3 regions of the Streptomyces sp. NPDC015130 genome follow, and region 3 is predicted to be linked to each of the others. Evidence: riboswitches for the same ligand, from Rfam matches in the RefSeq annotation. Region 3 holds a riboswitch; each other region holds the start of a gene.
What was found. Region 3 has a riboswitch for S-adenosylmethionine ahead of ACF08F_RS10035 (IclR family transcriptional regulator). Riboswitches for the same ligand answer to the same signal wherever they lie in the genome.

Region 1 (5,885 bases), on a different contig from region 3:
GGCTGCGGTAGCCATCCATCTGGATCGCGCTGTAGTGGACGAAAACATCCGCACCACCGTCGACCGCGATGAAGCCGTAGCCCTTCTCCGCGTTGAACCACTTGACGGTGCCCTGAGCCATGCCTAACTCCCCTATTACTGGCCCTTGCGCGGGAACCGCACTTCGCGGACCCGGGTCAGACCCTGCGCCGGAAGCGCGTCGACCGCCGCTGAATGTATCTGCCCAACTGCCCTCTGCAACAGGTCATTCGACCGAGAATTCTGGGCAGCCCGGAAAGGGGAATTAGGGAGAATCCCCGGAGTTCCGGGGCAAGTCGGGCCCGGCAAACCGCGCAGAACGTACACAACGCACACGCACTTTGGCTGCTTCCAGACGTGCGGAGACGCATTCTCATATGCGCCCGGCATGAGCAGCGGAGGGGACTTCCCCAACTCTACCCCGCTCAACCATGCAGAATTGCCCCTTCCGCTTTATGGCGCGGAAGGGGCAATTCAAGAAAGACGGGACAGCGCGGGAGGGCGGAGGGGGTGTCGGCCCCCTCCGCCGTGACCGGCGATCAGCCTCCGGCGACGGCCGGGATGATCGAGACGCCGGCGCCGGCCGGGGTGGCCGTCTCCAGGCCCTGCTCGAAGCGCACGTCGTCGTCGTTCACGTAGACGTTGACGAAGCGGCGCAGCTTGCCCTGGTCGTCCAGGACGCGGGCGGCGATGCCCGTGTGGTTCTTCTCCAGGTCCGCGATGACCTCGGCGAGGGTCGCGCCCTCGGCCTGGACCTCGGACTGACCGCCCGTGTAGGTGCGGAGGATGGTGGGGATGCGGACGTTCACGGCCATGTCTTCGTAGCCTTTCAGTGGGCCAGGCCGGCGTCGCGGAACGCGTCCAGGCTCGGGCGGATGGTGACGGTCGCCTGAGAGGTGTCGGCCACCGCGTCCAGGGTCTTGAGTCCGTCGCCGGTGTTGAGCACGACGGTGGTCAGGTTCGGGTCGATCAGACCCGCCTCGACGAGCTTCTTCGTGACGCCGACGGTCACGCCGCCGGCGGTCTCGGCGAAGATGCCCTCGGTCTGGGCGAGCAGCTTGATCGCCTCCACGACCAGCTCGTCGTTCACGTCCTCCACGGCGCCGCCGGTGCGGCGGGCGATGTCGAGGACGTAGGGGCCGTCGGCCGGGTTGCCGATCGCGAGCGACTTGGCGATCGTGTTCGGCTTCTGCGGGCGGACGACGTCGTGGCCGGCCTTGAAGGCGGCGGAGACCGGGGAGCAGCCCTCGGCCTGCGCGCCGAAGATCTTGTAGGGCTTGTCCTCGACGAGGCCGAGCTTGATGAGCTCCTGCAGACCCTTGTCGATCTTGGTGAGCTGGGAGCCGGAGGCGATCGGGATGACCAGCTGGTCGGGGATGACCCAGCCGAGCTGCTCGCAGATCTCGTACGCGAGCGTCTTGGAGCCCTCGCCGTAGTACGGACGGAGGTTGACGTTCACGAAGCCCCAGCCCTCGCCGAGCGGGTCGCCGATGAGCTCCGAGCAGAAGCGGTTCACGTCGTCGTAGTTGCCCTCGATGGCGACGAGGTCACCGCCGTAGACACCGGCCATGACGACCTTGCCCTGCTCCAGGTCGTGCGGGATGAAGACGCAGGAGCGGAAGCCGGCGCGGGCGGCGGCGGCGCCGACGGCGCCGGCCAGGTTGCCCGTGGAGGAGCAGGAGAGGGTGGTGAAGCCGAAGGCGCGGGCGGCTTCGATGGCCTGCGCGACGACCCGGTCCTTGAAGGAGTGGGTCGGGTTGCCCGAGTCGTCCTTGACGAAGAGCTTGCCGGGGGCGACGCCGATCTCGCGGGCGAGGTTGTCGGCCTGGACGAGCTTGGTCCAGCCCGGGTTCAGGTTCGGCTTCTCGGCGACGTCGGCGGGGACGGGCAGCAGGGGGGCGTAGCGCCAGATGTTGGCGGGGCCGGCCTCGATCTGCTTGCGCAGCGCCTCGGGGTCACCGGTGGGCAGGTCGTACGCGACTTCGAGCGGTCCGAAACAGAGTTCGCAGGCGAAGATCGGACCGAGTGCGAAGACTTCACCGCATTCGCGACAGGAGAGTCCTGAAGCGGGACCGAGGTCGACGGTGGTGGCAGAGGCGACAGTCTGTACAGCCATGGAGGCGAGGCCCTTTCTCCTCATCTTTCCCATGACGAACTTTTCGTCATGAGACGGATTTGGCACCTTCCCTAGCCGGGGACCTCGCTGGAGGACGAGACAAACCGACTGGAGGGTTGCCGGGGCTTCAACGGGCCGTTTCCCTCTGCCCCTCTGGATGAGCGGTATTCGATTGTGAAGCGCGGTGGACTTTCGTTCCTGCGCTCCGACGCGGGCGGCACCCCGACGTGCATCGGGCATCCGCGTTGTTCAAGACTGTAACCGAAGGCCCTGGCGCTTGGACGGGCCGTCCGTACCGCGAGATGGAGATCACGTGCTGGAAGAGGTGGAGCGCTGGCTGGACCGGCGGTCCTGGTCCGTGGCCGACCGGCCGATGGAGCGGATCCTCGCCGCCAAGCGGAACACGACGGTCAGCGTGGTGCTTCCCGCGCTGAACGAGGAGGCGACGGTCGGGGACATCGTCGCCGTGATCCGCCGCGAGCTGATGAGCGAAGCCGTGCCCCTCGTGGACGAGCTCGTGGTGATCGACTCGGGCTCCACCGACCGCACGGCGGAGGTCGCCGCGGCGGCCGGGGCGCGCGTGGTCGCGCGGGACGAGGTGCTCCCCCGGATACCCGCCGTCCCCGGCAAGGGCGAGGTCCTGTGGCGGTCGCTCATGGTGACGAGCGGGGACGTCGTGTGCTTCGTCGACGCGGACCTGCGGGACTTCTCCGCGGACTTCGTGACGGGGATCGTGGGCCCGCTGCTCACGGACCCCGGGATCGACTTCGTCAAGGCGACCTACGACCGCCCGTTCGGCGCGGAGTCCGATGAGCTCGCCCCCGGCAAGACCCCCGCCCAGGGCGGTCGTGTCACCGAGCTGGTGGCCCGCCCGCTGCTCAACCTGCACTGGCCGCAGCTGGCCGGTTTCGTGCAGCCGCTCGGCGGCGAGTACGCGGCCCGCCGCTCGCTCCTCGAACGCCTCCCCTTCCCGGTCGGCTACGGGGTGGAGCTGGGGCTGCTCGTCGACGCCCTGCACACGGTGGGCCTGGACGCGCTCGCCCAGGTCGACGTGGGTGTGCGCAAGCACCGCCACCAGGACGAGCGGGCGCTGGGCCGGATGGCCGCGGCCATCTACCGGACGGCGCAGCTGCGGCTCTCGCGCGGGCACCTGGTGCGGCCGCGGCTGACGCAGTTCGAGCGGGGCGAGGACGGGTTCACCCCCCGGACCTACGCGGTGGACACGGAGGAGCGGCCGCCGATGGTCGACATCACGGAGTACACGCGCCGCCGCGTGGCGTAACGCCCGTATATGATCCGCTTTGCCTACATTGCCCTTTTATGCGCTTCAGACAACATCACCCGGGCAGGGTCCTGGCGGCCATCGGCCTCACCGCGGGCACGCTCGTGTCCGCGGTGGCCGCTCCGGCCGCGGCCGACGTGGTCGAACCCTTCGGCAAGCGGTACGGCGAGTCCCTCTACGGCGACTTCACCACGATCGGCAACACGGTCATGGGCTGTCCCACCGAGCTCCCCGGCCCGGCCGCGCGCTGCGCGGCCGCGGCGAGGGGTGAGGGCTCCGACGACAACAACGCGTTCGTGATGCGGAGGATCGACGCCGCCGGCCTGTCGGCCGGGGGCGGCGCACCCGACTTCGGCTCCAGCACCGGCCACGTGAAGATCCCGGCGGGCGCCGAGGTCGCGTACGCCCGACTGTTCTGGGGCGGCAACGACGGCACGTACAAGGGGCCGGGCGGGGCGCAGCTCCGGCGCTGCGACATCTCGGGCGCCGACGTCACGGCCTCGCCCGGCGACCCGGCGACGACCGCGCCGGTGATCAGGGTGGGGACGGGGGCGGCGACGCCGGTCTCGATCGACAGCATGGTCGCCGACCCGGCCGACACGAGCGGCCCGCACTACTACACGGGCGAGTCGGACGTGACGGCCGCCTTCGCGGGCGTCTCGGGGACGGACGCGCAGGTCGCGGTGGGCAACGTGTGGGCGCCGAACGGCCGGGGCTGCGTGGCGGGCTGGTCGCTGACCGTCGTCCACCGCTTCCCCGGCCCGGACCCGGTCCGCGCCCCGGAGCGGCGGAACGTGTACGTCTACGGCGGCCACGTCCTGCAGCGCTCGAACTCCCCCGCCACCACCGTCACCGTCGACGGCTTCCGCCGCGGCCCGGGCACGGTCCGGGCGGGCGTGACGGCGTACGAGGGCGACCGGAACGCCCCGGGCGACAGGTTCCTGGTCGACGGCAGGAACGTCACCGAGGCCGCCTCCGGGAACACGGACGACTTCTTCGTCGGCCAGGACGAGGGCGCCGTCGCCCCCGCGCTCGCGAACAACCTGAGCATCGACGCCAAGACCTTCGACCTCCCCGCCGGCGCCGTCCCGCAGGGCGCGACCTCGGCCGACCTGACCTTCGCCACGAACGGCGACACCTATGTGCCGTCCGGCCTGGCCCTCTCGGTGCCGGTGCCCGACCTGGAGATCACCAAGACGGCGAGCCCGCGCACGGTGAAGCCGGGCGACACCCTCACGTACACGATCACCGCGAGGAACACCGGCCCGCTCGACCACCCGAACGCCGCGTTCGGCGACGACCTCACCGGGAACCTCGACGACGCCGACTACAACGGGGACGTGAAGACGGACCTGGGCACGGTCTCGTACGAGAAGCCGAGGATCGGGTACGTGGGCACCATCCCGGCCGGGAAGACCGCGACCGTCACGTACTCGGTGACGGTCAAGGACCCGGCGACCGGGGACGGCAGGCTCCGCGGCAGCGTGCAGGTGAGGACCCCGCGCTCCAACTGCGGCGCCGGCAGCGAGGACCCGTCCTGCGCGGCGGCCCCGGTGCTCGACAGGCCGGAGAGCCCGAAGCCGACGCCCCCGGCCCCCACGGGCCCGACGCCGGGCGAGCCGTCGACGGGCCCGTCGGAGCCCGAGGCCCCGTCCGCCTCCCCCACGGCGAGCGCGCCCGCCCCGGCCCCGCCGGCACCGGGCCCGCAGGGCGGCTCCGGCTCCGACCTCGGCTCCGGCTCGGGCTCGGACGCCGGCTCCGAGGCCGGCTCCCGCTCCGGCTCGATGGCGGAGACGGGCGGCAGCGGCGAGCGGCTGTGGCTGCTCGGCGCGCTCGGCGTGGCACTCGCTGCGACGGGCCTGGTGGCGAAGGCGGCGATGCGTGACCACCACGACCGCTGACCCGCGCACACGCTCCGTGGCCGGATCGGCCCGTCTCGTATACGTACGTTTGAGCGTTTACGGGACGGGCTAGGTTCGCCACATGGCTACTGTGCTCGTGGCATCGAACCGAGGTCCTGTCTCGTACAAGCTCGGCGAGGACGGCACGCTCACCCCGCGCAGGGGCGGCGGCGGCCTGGTCTCGGGCCTGAGCGCCGTCTCCGCCGACGACTCGCAGGAGAGCCTGTGGGTGTGCGCGGCGCTCGGCGAGGGCGACCGGGAGGCGGTGCGGCGCGGGGTCGGCGAGCCGGGCGTGCGGATGCTGGACATCCCCCCGGACGTGTACGCCGACGCGTACAACGGCATCGCGAACTCGGTCCTGTGGTTCCTCCACCACCACCTGTACGACATCTCGCGCGAGCCGGTCTTCGACGCGGAGTTCCGGCGCCGCTGGGAGTCGTACCGCGCCTACAACCGCGCCTTCGCGGAGGCCCTGGCCGCGGAGGCGTCCGAGGGCGCCGAGGTCCTGGTCCAGGACTACCACCTGGCCCTGGTCCCGGGGATGCTCCGCGACCTGCGCCCCGACCTC
Region 2 (5,885 bases), on a different contig from region 3:
ACACCGGAGCACGGCGAGGCACTCTGTCCAGTTCGGCACCGGTACGCCATGATCTGTCCATGATCGACTGGCGAGCGGCGGCCCTCGGTGCCTGGCGCGGCACCCGCGGCGGCCCCACGGTGACCTACGGCCTGATCGCCGCCTGCTGTCTGCTCTTCGCGGTGAGCCCGGTCTCCGGCCTCAACCCGGTGTACGGCACGGGCGACGCGCTCCTCGCGGCCCAGAGCACGTACTTCCGCCGCTGGGGCGTGGTCCCCGCCGAGCTGATGAGCGGCGAACCCCGCGCCCTGCTCACCCCGTTCACCGCGCTCTTCGTCCACGGCAGCTGGCTCCACCTGCTGGGGAACATGCTCTTCCTCTACGTCTTCGGCGCCATGGCCGAGGAACGCATGGGCCCGGTCGGCTTCGCCCTCTTCTACCTGGGCACCGGCTACCTCGCCCTCGTCGGGTACGCGGTGGCGCACGCGAACAGCGAGCAGACGCTGGTCGGGGCGTCGGGGGCGATCTCCGGGGTGCTCGGGGCCTTCCTCTTCCTCTTCCCGCGCTCCCGGGTGACCAGCCTCTTCCCCTTCCTCTTCTTCCTGCCGCTGCGCTTTCCCGCCTGGATCGTGCTGATCTTCTGGTTCGTGCTCCAGTGGCTGGCGGCGCGGGCGGCGGGACCGGGCCCCGGCGTCGCCTATCTCTCCCATGTGGTGGGCTTCTCCGTCGGCTTCCTGTACGCCTGGGGCCGCTACCGGGGTGGGGATAGAGTGAAGGCACCAGCCGCGGCGACCGAGGGAGAAAGCCAGCCGTGATCACCGCGATCGTGCTCATCAAGACCAGCGTGGACCGCATCCCCGAGATCGCCGAGTCGATCGCCTCGCTCGACAGCGTCAGCGAGGTCTTCTCGGTGACCGGCACCTACGACCTGATCGCCATGGTGCGGGTGTCGCGCCACGACGACCTGGCGGACGTGATCCCCGGAAGCATCAGCAAGATCCCCGGCGTCGAGGCCACGGACACGCACGTGGCGTTCCGCACCTACTCCCAGCACGATCTGGAGGCGGCCTTCGCCATCGGCCTGGAGTCCTGAGGCCGCGCACACGCACAGATGAAGGGGGTCTCCCGATCGGGAGGCCCCCTTCACCCGTACGAGTGAGTGATCAGCCGCGGTCCGGGACGCAGCGGCCGTCCTCGGTGCGGTACTTCCACTGCGCGCCGTCCCGGACGAGCTCCTTCACGGCGCCGACGAACCGCTCCACGTGCTCGTCCGGCGTACCGGCGCCGAAGCTCACCCGGATGGCGTTGAGCGAGCGCTCGCCGGGGGCGGCCTCGGGCGCGCCGCACTCGCCCGGGTCCTGCGGGTCGCTGCCGAGGAGCGTGCGGACCAGCGGGTGGGCGCAGAAGAGGCCGTCGCGGACGCCGATGCCGTACTCGGCGGAGAGCGCGGCGGCGAAGTGGGAGCTGTTCCAGCCCTCCACGACGAAGGAGATGACGCCGACGCGCGGCGCGTCGTCGCCGAAGAGCGAGAGGACCCGCACCTCGGGAACCTCGGCGAGTCCCGCGCGGACGGTGTCGATCAGGTGCCGCTCACGGGCGACGAGCTGGTCGAAGCCGGCCTCGGTGAGCGCCTTGCAGGCGGAGGCGATGGAGTAGACGCCGATGACGTTCGGGGAGCCGGCCTCGTGGCGGGCCGCGGTGGTGTGCCACTCCACGTCCACGCCGCCGTCGGCGCGGCGCGCCACCTTGCGGGAGGCACCGCCGCCGGCGAGGTAGGGCTCGGCCTCCTGGAGCCAGTCGGAGCGGCCCGCGAGGACGCCCGAGCCGAAGGGCGCGTACAGCTTGTGCCCGGAGAAGGCGACCCAGTCCACGTCCAGTTCCCGCACGGAGACGGGGTGGTGGGGCGCGAGCTGGGCGGCGTCGAGGACGATCCGGGCGCCGTGGGCGTGGGCGGCGGCGGCGAGCTCCTTCACCGGCCACAGCTCACCGGTGACGTTGGAGGCGCCGGTGACGCAGACGAGGGCGGGGCCGTGAGGGTCGCGGTCGGCGAGGGCGCGCTCCAGGGTCTCGACGGCCTGGGCGGGGGTGCGGGGCGCGTTGAGGTAGGTGACGCGGGCGTCCTGCCACGGGAGGAGGGAGGCGTGGTGCTCGGTCTCGAAGACGAAGACCTCACAGCCGGCCGGGACGGTCCGGGCGAGCAGGTTGAGCGAGTCGGTGGTGGAGCGGGTGAAGACGACCTGGTCGCCGGGGCGGCAGTCGAGGAACTCGGCGACGGTGGCGCGGCTGTTCTCGAAGAGGTCGGTGGAGAGCTGGGAGAGGTAGCCGGCGCCGCGGTGGACGCTGCCGTAGTAGGGGGCGTAGGCGGCGACGTCGTCCCAGACCCGCTGGAGCGCCGGGGCGCTGGCGGCGTAGTCGAGGGCCGCGTAGGTCACTTCGCCGCCGGTGACGAGGGGGACGGTGACGTCCCGGCCGAGCACCGGCAGCGGGGCGGCGCAGCAGGGGTCGGCGGACTCCGCGGCGGAGACGGCGGTGGTGGCGGTGGCGGTGTTCGGGCATGCGGACATGGCGGTATCTCCCGGCGGGCGGTGCGGAATGGCTTCAAAGGGGGCCGTACGCGGCCGGGAGGCGGCGGGGTACGGGTGATGCCTCGGGGACGTCGGGAGCGCACACGGGTACGCGGAAGTGACCCTGTTCCGAGGGTGAAGAAGGGGCGGATTCGCCCTATCGCATTCGCTTGCTCACGGAAAACGCTCCTCGAGAGACCAGGACCCCTGGTGTGTCGAGGGGTCCGCGCTTGCCGTGGACCTTGCTGTCCACGGCCTGGTCTTCACCCGGGGCACCCCGCCACGGACGGAGGGTTGCCGGACAGCAAGCCGGGGCTTCGTAGCTGTCACTCATGACCTGGCATGCATCCTGCCACATGATCACCGAAGCGCAAGACCCCGGTCCGCATACTGGACCGGGGCCTCGGGGTCGACTACGCGTTGCTGGCAGCGATCCAGCGCTCCAGGGCCCGGCCGGCCGCCCCGGAGTCGATCGACTCGGCGGCCTTCTCGATTCCGGCCCGCAGCTGCTCCGCGAGGGTGCCGCCACCCGGCTCCAGGGCCGTCAGCGCCGCCGCCGAGTTGAGCAGCACCGCGTCCCGTACGGGTCCGGGCTCCCCGGCGAGGAGCCGTCGGGCGACGTCGGCGTTGTACGAGGCGTCGGCGCCGCGCAGGGCCTCCACCGGCACGATCCCGATGCCCACGTCCCGGGGGTCGAAGGCCTCCTCCCGCACCGCGCCGTCCCGGACGACCCAGACCCGCGAGGTGGCCGTGGTGGTCAGCTCGTCGAGGCCGTCGTCGCCGCGGAAGACGAGCGCGGAGGAGCCGCGGTCCGCGAGGACCCCGGCGACGATCGGGGCCATCCGGGGGTCGGCGACACCGGTCGCCTGGGCCCTGACCCGGGCGGGGTTGGTGAGCGGGCCCAGGAAGTTGAAGACGGTCCGGATGCCCAGCTCCTTGCGGGCCGTCGCGACGTGCCGCAGCGCGGGGTGGAACTTCACCGCGAAGCAGAAGGTGATGCCCGCCTCCTCCGCGACCTCGACGACCCTCTTCGGGGTCAGCTGCAGGTTGACGCCGAGCTTCTCCAGGACGTCGGAGGCGCCGGACGCGGAGGACGCCGCCCGGTTGCCGTGCTTGACGACCTTGGCCCCGGTGCCGGCGACGACGATGGCCGACATGGTGGAGATGTTGACGGTCTTGGCCCCGTCGCCGCCGGTGCCGACGATGTCGACGGAGGGGCCGGGCACCTCGATCGTGTTGGCGTGCTCGTACATGGTCCGGACGAGACCGGTGATCTCCTCCACGGTCTCGCCCTTGGCGCGCAGGGCGACGACGAAGCCGGCGATCTGGGCGTCGGTGGCCTCGCCGCGGAGGATGCGGTCCATCGCCCAGGCCGTGTCGTCGGCGCTCTGGTCGCGGCCGGAGAGAAGACCGTCCAGGACGACGGGCCAGGAGCGGCCCGCCGCGAAGTCGCCTCCAGCGGGGTGCACAGCGCTCATGGCCGCTCCTCTTGTCTGCTCTGCACGTAACAGGTAACGACACTCACCCTATCGACCCTCGGGGACGGCGAAGAGCCCCGTCCATCGAATGGACGGGGCTCTCACCGTGGCGACCTGCATCAGGGGAAGGTCAGGGGATCAGTGGTGGCCGTGGCCGCTCTGGATCTCCTTGTACTCCTCGACGGTGGGCTTGGCGACCTGGTTGTCCGCGCCGTAGTAGCCCTTGTTGAGCTTGACCCGGAGCTTCTCCAGCGCGCCGATCTTGCGCTCCACGCCGTTCTCGTCCACGGCCGGCGGCAGCTCCGCCGCCTCGTACTGCTCGTGCGCCGTGAGGCGGTGCAGCTCGCCCTGGCTGAGCGGCTCGTGGACCTCGACGAACTCACCGTGCGGCAGGCGCTTGATGATGCCCGACTCGCGGCCGTGCAGCACCTTGTCCTTGTCCCGGCGCTGGAGGCCGAGGCAGATCCGCTTGGTGACGATGAACGCGATGACCGGGCCGACGAAGAAGAAGATCCGTACGAACCAGGTGATCGAGTTGATCGACAGGTGGAAGTGGGTGGCCCAGAGGTCGTTTCCACCACCGACGAGCATGATCATGTACGCGGTGATCCAGGCGACACCGAAGGCGGTGCGCGTCGGAGCGTTGCGCGGGCGCTGCGCGATGTGGTGCTCGCGCTTGTCGCCGGTGATCCACGACTCGATGAACGGGTAGACCGCGATGGCCGCCAGGACCGCCGGGAAGATCGCCAGCGGGATCATCACGCCCAGGACGAGCGTGTGGCCCCAGAGGTTGATCTCCCAGCCCGGCATGACACGGATCAGGCCTTCGGCGAAGCCCATGTACCAGTCGGGCTGGGCGCCGGTGGACACCTGGTCCGGGCGGTACGGGCCGAGCGCCCAGATCGGGTTGATCGAGGCGATCGCCGAGATGACCGCGATGACACCGAAGACCAGGAAGAAGAAGCCTCCGGCCTTCGCCATGTACACGGGCAGCAGCGGCATGCCGACGACGTTCTTGTTCGTGCGGCCGGGGCCCTCGTAGTGCGTGTGCTTGTGGACGACCACCAGGATGAGGTGGGCGACCACCAGGCCCAGCATGATGCCGGGCAGCAGGAGCACGTGCGCCGAGTAGAACCGGGCCACGAAGTCGCCGCCGGGGAACTCCCCGCCGAACAGGAACATCGAGAGGTAGGTGCCGACGATCGGCACCGACAGGATCGCGCCCTGCATGAAGCGGACACCGGTGCCGGAGAGCAGGTCGTCCGGGAGCGAGTAACCGGTGAAGCCGGTGAACATGCCCAGGAAGAACAGCAGGAAGCCGAACAGCCAGTTGATCTCACGCGGCTTGCGGAACGCGCCGGTGAAGAAGACACGCATCATGTGCACGAACATGCCGGCGAGGAAGATCAGCGCCGCCCAGTGGTGGATCTGCCGGATCAGCAGACCACCGCGCACCTCGAAGGAGATGTGCATGGTCGAGTTGAACGCCTCGGACATCAGCTGTCCCTGGAGCGGGACGTACGGTCCGACGTACTCCACCTCGTTCATCGACGGGTGGAAGAACATCGTCAGATAGACGCCCGTCAGGATGATGATGAGGAAGCTGTAGAGGCAGATCTCGCCCAGCATGAAGGACCAGTGGTCCGGGAAGATCTTCCGCATGTTGGCCTTGGCCAGCGTGTAGATCCCCAGGCGACCGTCGGCCCAGTCGGCGACCCGCTCACCGGCGGGCGCCTTCTTCGTCGTTTCGGTCACGGTGCTCATCCGCGCTCCCAGAAGGCAGGACCGACGGGCTCGTCGAAGTCGCCGAGCGCCTCCAGGAAGCCCTTGTCGTTCACGCCGATCCGCAGCTGCGGGAGGGCGT
Region 3 (5,885 bases):
CGCCCGCTCCCGAACTCGTCGACGCCATGGGACTCTCAGGCGACCCGTCCTTCGCCCCGTACCTCGGCGCCCTCCTCGGACACCCCGCCGTACGAGGCCGCGCCGCTCTCGCGCTGGGGCGACTCGGCGCCCGCGAGTGGACGGGCCCGATCGCCGGCAGGCTGTCCGAGGTGACCGGGCTCGACCACACCGCGTTCGCCGTCGCCCTGGAGCTGATGGGCGATCCCGCCGCCGTACCGCATCTGCTTCGATGGCTGGCCGAGAGCGGCGAGGAGCGGGTGTACGACGTCCATGACGCGCTCGTACGCCTCACCGGACGCGACCCGCTGCTGCCCGAGGGGGCGAGCGGGGCGGCGTACGCGGCGGCCGTGCGCGCCTGCTGGGCCGACGGTCGCACCGATCGTGAGCCCGTGCGGGTACGGGATCTTGTCGTCGAGTCCGACACACGGGCCCGGTTCTCCGTGGACGGCGGCGCGGGCCGGATTCGGATCGCCTTCGATCCGCCGTTGCCCGGTTCCACCTGGCCGCGCTGGAACCGGTCCCTGACCTTCGACGGGAAGCCGCTGTACCGGCTCGGCTCGTTCTGCGACACGTGCGAGCTGGGACTGACGCTGCTGGACTGGCCTGAAGAGGAGGCGAGGAGGATCGCGGCACGCATGCGCGGGCGGCTGGCCGCTCTGGACCGGCTCGACGCCGGACTGCTCACCGAGTGGAGCCCTGTGCTCGGCGAACTGGAGACCGGTCACTACCGTGCTCTCCTGCTCGACCTCCCGCTGGAGCAAGTGTCCGAGCCCGCCCGGTCCTGGTGGTACCGCCGCACGGCGGCCCGGGTGGAGGAGGACGACGACTCCGCGTACGACGACCGGCCGGAGGACTACTGGCCCGGCGTCTCGCACTTCCAGCTCACCGCGCCGGTCCCGGGCGGCCGGGTCCCGTCCACCTACGGCGCCGTCCTGCCCTCGCAGCCGCCGGAAGCGCTCGACAAGGCGACCGTCGCCCGGCACGCGGCCGCCATAGCAGCGGGGGAGCGGCCCGCCGCCGTGGTCCTCGGCTGGATCGACGACCGGTACGTCGAGGCCCGGCACGAGGAGCGATGGCTGGTGGGTGCCGTACTGGACGGTCACCACCGGCTCGCCGCGTACGCGACCGCGGGCGTGCCCGCCCGGGTCCTCCTGCTCGCCCGCGAGGGTGAGGGCGGGGCCACCGACGGCGGCCTGGAGGGACTGGCGGAGTTGGCAGCGGCGTACGGTCGCCAGGACTGACCGCAGCGCCGCGGACGCGGTGCCGTGGTCAGGGGTGGGAGAGCGCTCGGGTGAGGCGGTCGGCCGCGTTGACGGCGGCCTGCGCGAGTCGGCTGCCGGGGTGTCGGGTGAGCCGTTGGACGGGGCCCGTGACGGTGATGGCGGCGACGACCCGGTGGGACGGGCCGCGGACCGGGGCCGAGACCGACGCCATCCCGGGTTCGCGTTCGCCGATCGACTGGGCCCATCCGCGGCGCCGTACGCCGCTGAGGGCGGTGGCCGTGAAACGTGCGCCTTGCAGCGCCTGGTAGAAGCGCTCGGGTTCCTCCCAGGCCAGCAGGACCTGGGCGGCGGAGCCGGCCTTCATGGGCAGTGCGGTTCCGACGGGCACGGTGTCACGCAGGCCGGCGGTCCGCTCGGCGGCGGCGACACAGATACGTGTCTCGCCCTGGCGCCGGAAGAGCTGTGCGCTCTCACCGGTGGAGTCCCGCAGGGAGGTGAGGACCGGGCCGGCCGCGGCCAGCAGGCTGTCCTCGCCCGCGGCGGCCGAGAGCTCGCCGAGCCGGGGGCCGAGGACGAAGCGGCCCTGCAGGTCCCTGCCGACCAGGCGGTGACGCTCGAGTGCGAGGGCAAGCCGGTGCGCCGTGGGCTGTGCCAGGCCGGTGGCGGCGACCAGTTCCGCGAGTGTGGCCGGGCCCGACGCCAGCGCGCCGAGGATGACTGCGGCCTTGTCGAGGACGCCAACACCACTAGAAATATCCGGAATGTCCATGAAAGGGGTGCTCCAGTCTCGGTCCGCGAGCGATGACTCGCGGCGATCTCGCTCAGAGTGAGGGCGGGACGGTCAGCGGGGAAGGGCCGAAACGGCCGGCCGGCATGCCGCGGCGATCACGAGATGGGTGTGCGGAAGGCCCGGGACGGACAGAGCCGGGGCGAAGGGCAGCGCAGAGAGCACCGTGTCTCCTCATCTTTTCCCACGCCACGTTGGCGCGGGCCGGAGTTGGCACTGACCCCGACGGCGCGGCGCGAACGATGAGCGCCGAGTCGACCGGGGAGTTGCCGGGGCTTCGTAGGGCCGGTCCCTCCACCCCTCTGGATGATTCGCGAGGAACCATACAAGACTCCCGGGGCTGCCCGCCAACACCTTCCCGCTCCGGGATGCGGCGGGCCGGGTTGAGTCGCGGCAACGTCAGGGGGGTCCGCTGCTCCGGCTACCGGTGTTCGGTGCCGTCTGTCCGCGCTTCACGAGGGGCTTCGGCAGGCGCGTTCCCCGCCCGCAGTTCCCGTCGCAGAGCGCGCGGCGCCGTGCGTTCCTCGGCGCGACGCCTCAGCCAGGCAGGCCGGCGCTTGCGCGTGATGACGAGGAGAAGGATCAGGAGCGGGACAGTGGGTGTCGAACTCCTCAACTTGCCTGCTCCTTGCGGGTGTTGAGGCGTGCCGATGGGGCGAGTCGGCCTGGGAGGGGGTGAGGGGGCGGATGCGGAACAGGCAGTGGATGTCCCACCAGTTCCGGGGCAGCGCCGCGGGTGTGACCTGGTGACTCATGCGAGTGCCGACCGAGGTGGAGCCGGTGACCACGACGACGTCGGCGGCCTCGCTGTGCACGTGGACCGCATGGGCCAGTCCGCCGTGGGGATGGTCGGGCACGTGGCGCAACGCGACCGCCTCGCAGCCGAGTTCGGCGACGAGGCCGGGAAGGAGGGCCCCAGCGCGTCCCTGACCCGTCCGGGCTCCGGGGCACCCGAGTGCTGGAGTTCGGCGCCGGTGACCAGTGCGGCGACGCGGGGCCGGGGGCGTACCAGCAACGAGTCATGACCCGCGGCGGCGGCCAGGCCCACGAGCGCCGGCCCGATGCGTGTCCCGGCCGGAGCCAGACGGTCGCCGGCTGCCGCGTCCTCGCCGGTACGGCGGATGTGACGGGCTCCCGGCGGCGCGGCGCCGAACACGTGACCGTCGGTGCCCGTCACGACTTCGAGCGGGACGACCGCGTCCGCGCCGACCGGGACGACAGAGCCCGTGGCGATACGGACGCACTCACCGGGGCCGAGGACCCCCTGCCACGCCGTGCCCGCCCGCGCCGTTCCACAAACGGTCCAGGGCGGAGCGCCTGACACGGCGTACCCGTCCATGGCGGAGGTATCGAAGGCAGGATGCGGGCCGAGCGCCAGGACGTCGTCGGCGAGCGTCCGTCCGGTGGCGTCACGCAGAGGTGTACGGCGAGGGGGGACGGGGTGCGCGGCGTGGTGGGCGCGCACGCGGGCCTCGTGCCAAGGAACCGCTCGCTGAGGCGTCGGTGCGTCCGCGGAGGACGGTTCGGTAGCTGCGGAGGCGGGCGGGGGAGGCATGGTCTCCACACTCTGCCACCGGTGTGTCGGGTTGCGGCCGAACTCGTGTCCCCGCCGCGCCGACCGGCTCACCACCGGTGCGCACCGACCGTGAGCCGCGACTGCCTCACCCCGGCGAGGGCCGCACCCCCGTCCGGGAGCACTGCCCTCACCGCGAGTGCGTCGATCAGGCGGCGGAGAGGGAGATCTCCGTGGACTTGATCAGCGCGACGACGGAGGAGCCGGCGGCCAGGCCGAGGTCCTCGACTGCGTCCCTGGTGATCGCGGCGGTCAGCTCGCCGCCCTCGACGGAGACCTTCACGGACCCCATGGCACCGCCGGTCGCGACCTCGGTGACGGAGCCCGGAAGCTGATTGCGGATGGACAGTCCCTCGACCGGACCGGTCGCCAGGGCGACCTCGGTGGACTTCACGAGAGCCTTGACCGCGGACCCCTCGGCGAGGCCCAGCTCCTTGACGGCGTCGGCGGTGATGGCGGCGGGGACGGTGCCGGGGAGCTGGTGACGAATGGACAGGGTCATGGAACACGCCTCACAAAGCCGGAAAGGGAAGCATGCGTGGCGACCCGCGTCGCATCCGCCAGCCGAACGGACGCATGGGAATTGCTCGTTCAAAAGGCGGGCGAAGAAAACGACTCTGTGGGTCAGCACTCACCTGACCGGCGGATACGTCCTCGGGACAAGCCCTTGGGTCTGATGATGGCTGGGTCCGAATGAGGTAACTGCTCCACATGCCGCCACTTCATCGGCCTCAACTGTCTTTTGCTATTAGGCAATTCCTTCCGCTGTCAGGGTGGGAACCCGGGTCGGAGGCCGCCGCCAGGTGCGCGTGCCGCCGAGGGAGTGTCAGGACGCCTGCTTGGTAAGGGTCGTGGAAGAGGATCGGCGTGGAACGGCTCAGTCGTTCATCGGGGAACTCGTGCCGCTCTCGTCCGGTGACCGCATCGGCAAGACTTCATCCAGAAGTAACCTCGCAGATGTGCCCCTGGAAGGCCCGTCCTCCTCTTGGATGATCCACCGTAATGGCGCCTCGCGTGAGGGTCGTTTTCTGTGCCTGGATCCCATCGCGTCCGGAGGTCGGGGACTGCTTGACTGGCTCGCGTCGGCGCCGAGGTGGCGGAGTGGCTCTCGCGCCCTCGGCCGGTCGACCGGAAGGGCCCTGCGCGCTGTTCGCGGTGTTCTGTGCGCAGGGGCCCTTTGTAGTGCGGGACAGAACTCGGGAAGCGGTCCACTGCCGGTGAGGAGGGAGTCGCCGTCCGCCGACGCGGTCAGCGTGACCCGGCCGTGGACGGGCCGGGCGGCTGGACGAGTACGAGGACGCCACCGGACACTTCCTGGCCCGCGCCAGCGCCCGGTGCCCTGCATTCCGACCGCGGCACCGACTGCCGTCCGGTCGCTCAGGGCACCGAGCGGATGCGGCGGACCAGGACGGAGCCCGCCAGGGCCAGGCCGCCCGCGAGGGTGTAGAGGGCGGTGTATCCGCCGAGGTGGGTGACGACCGGGGCCGCGATCGCGGGGGCCAGGACCTGGGGGAGCGCATTGGCGATGTTGATCAGGCCCAGGTCCCTGCCCCGGTCCTCCGGGGTCGGCAGCACGTCCGTGAGGAGGGCGAAGTCCACGGCCGTGTACACGCCGAAGCCGAGGCCGAGGACGAGCGAGGCGACGATCGCGCCGGTCCAGGACTGCCAGACGGCGAGCAGCAGGGTGGCCGCGGCGATGACCAGCCCCGACCGGATGACGTAGGACTTCCGCCGGCCGCTGCGGTCCGAGCGGATGCCGCTGATCACCACGGTGGAGAGCAGGGTGAGTGCGTTGAGCGCCGTGAGGATGAGGACGCCGTTGTCCGCGTCGCCCTCGTAGTGCACGGCGTCGGTCAGGTAGTAGAGGAGGTACATGGTGCTGATGGAGTACGACAGGTTCATCAGGAACCGCGTCAGCCAGGCCCAGCCGAAGTCGGGGTGGCGCCGCGGGTCGATCCAGAAGCCGCTGAGGAAGGTCCGCCACCGGAAGGCCGGCCGGTCGGCGGGGGCGAGCGTCGAGTCGCGCCGCATCAGCACGTACGGGACGGCCGCGAGCACGGTGAAGCCCGCGCAGGCCAGGTAGCCGGCGGTGATGCCGCCCGCGACCGTGGCCAGTGCCGTGCCGACCAGGATGCCGATGACCTGGGAGACGCCGAGCCAGCCGCCGACCAGGCCGCGCTGCCGGGGCGGGACCTGGTCGGGGACGGCCGCGGTGAGTGCGGCGAACGCCGCGTTGAGGGCCAGCTGGACCAGGCACCAGCCGACGATCACGGCCGTGACG

Region 1: linked by a shared signal. The riboswitch ahead of thrC (threonine synthase) and the one ahead of ACF08F_RS10035 (IclR family transcriptional regulator) in region 3 are both predicted to bind S-adenosylmethionine.
Region 2: linked by a shared signal. The riboswitch ahead of ACF08F_RS04720 (aminotransferase class V-fold PLP-dependent enzyme) and the one ahead of ACF08F_RS10035 (IclR family transcriptional regulator) in region 3 are both predicted to bind S-adenosylmethionine.

The regions. Positions count from the first base shown of each region.
Region 1 covers NZ_JBIBVC010000005.1:405,646-411,530, forward strand. Annotated here, with positions in the region: gene ACF08F_RS13300 (cold-shock protein) at 1-121, opposite strand, end outside; gene ACF08F_RS13305 (MoaD/ThiS family protein) at 558-833, opposite strand; gene thrC (threonine synthase) at 848-2,134, opposite strand; SAM riboswitch class I at 2,152-2,298, opposite strand; gene ACF08F_RS13315 (glucosyl-3-phosphoglycerate synthase) at 2,448-3,416, shown strand; gene ACF08F_RS13320 (DUF11 domain-containing protein) at 3,455-5,317, shown strand; gene ACF08F_RS13325 (trehalose-6-phosphate synthase) at 5,400-5,885, shown strand, end outside.
Region 2 covers NZ_JBIBVC010000002.1:306,601-312,485, forward strand. Annotated here, with positions in the region: gene ACF08F_RS04710 (rhomboid family intramembrane serine protease) at 60-794, shown strand; gene ACF08F_RS04715 (Lrp/AsnC family transcriptional regulator) at 791-1,072, shown strand; gene ACF08F_RS04720 (aminotransferase class V-fold PLP-dependent enzyme) at 1,143-2,543, opposite strand; SAM riboswitch class IV at 2,765-2,881, opposite strand; gene trpD (anthranilate phosphoribosyltransferase) at 2,957-4,021, opposite strand; gene ACF08F_RS04730 (cytochrome bc complex cytochrome b subunit) at 4,160-5,785, opposite strand; gene ACF08F_RS04735 (Rieske 2Fe-2S domain-containing protein) at 5,782-5,885, opposite strand, start outside.
Region 3 covers NZ_JBIBVC010000004.1:311,743-317,627, forward strand. Annotated here, with positions in the region: gene ACF08F_RS10030 (HEAT repeat domain-containing protein) at 1-1,262, shown strand, start outside; gene ACF08F_RS10035 (IclR family transcriptional regulator) at 1,291-2,013, opposite strand; SAM riboswitch class I at 2,203-2,344, opposite strand; partial or broken gene ACF08F_RS10040 (hypothetical protein) at 2,484-2,939, opposite strand; partial or broken gene ACF08F_RS10045 (molybdopterin molybdenumtransferase MoeA) at 3,068-3,586, opposite strand; gene ACF08F_RS10050 (molybdopterin-binding protein) at 3,753-4,106, opposite strand; gene ACF08F_RS10055 (MFS transporter) at 4,982-5,885, opposite strand, start outside.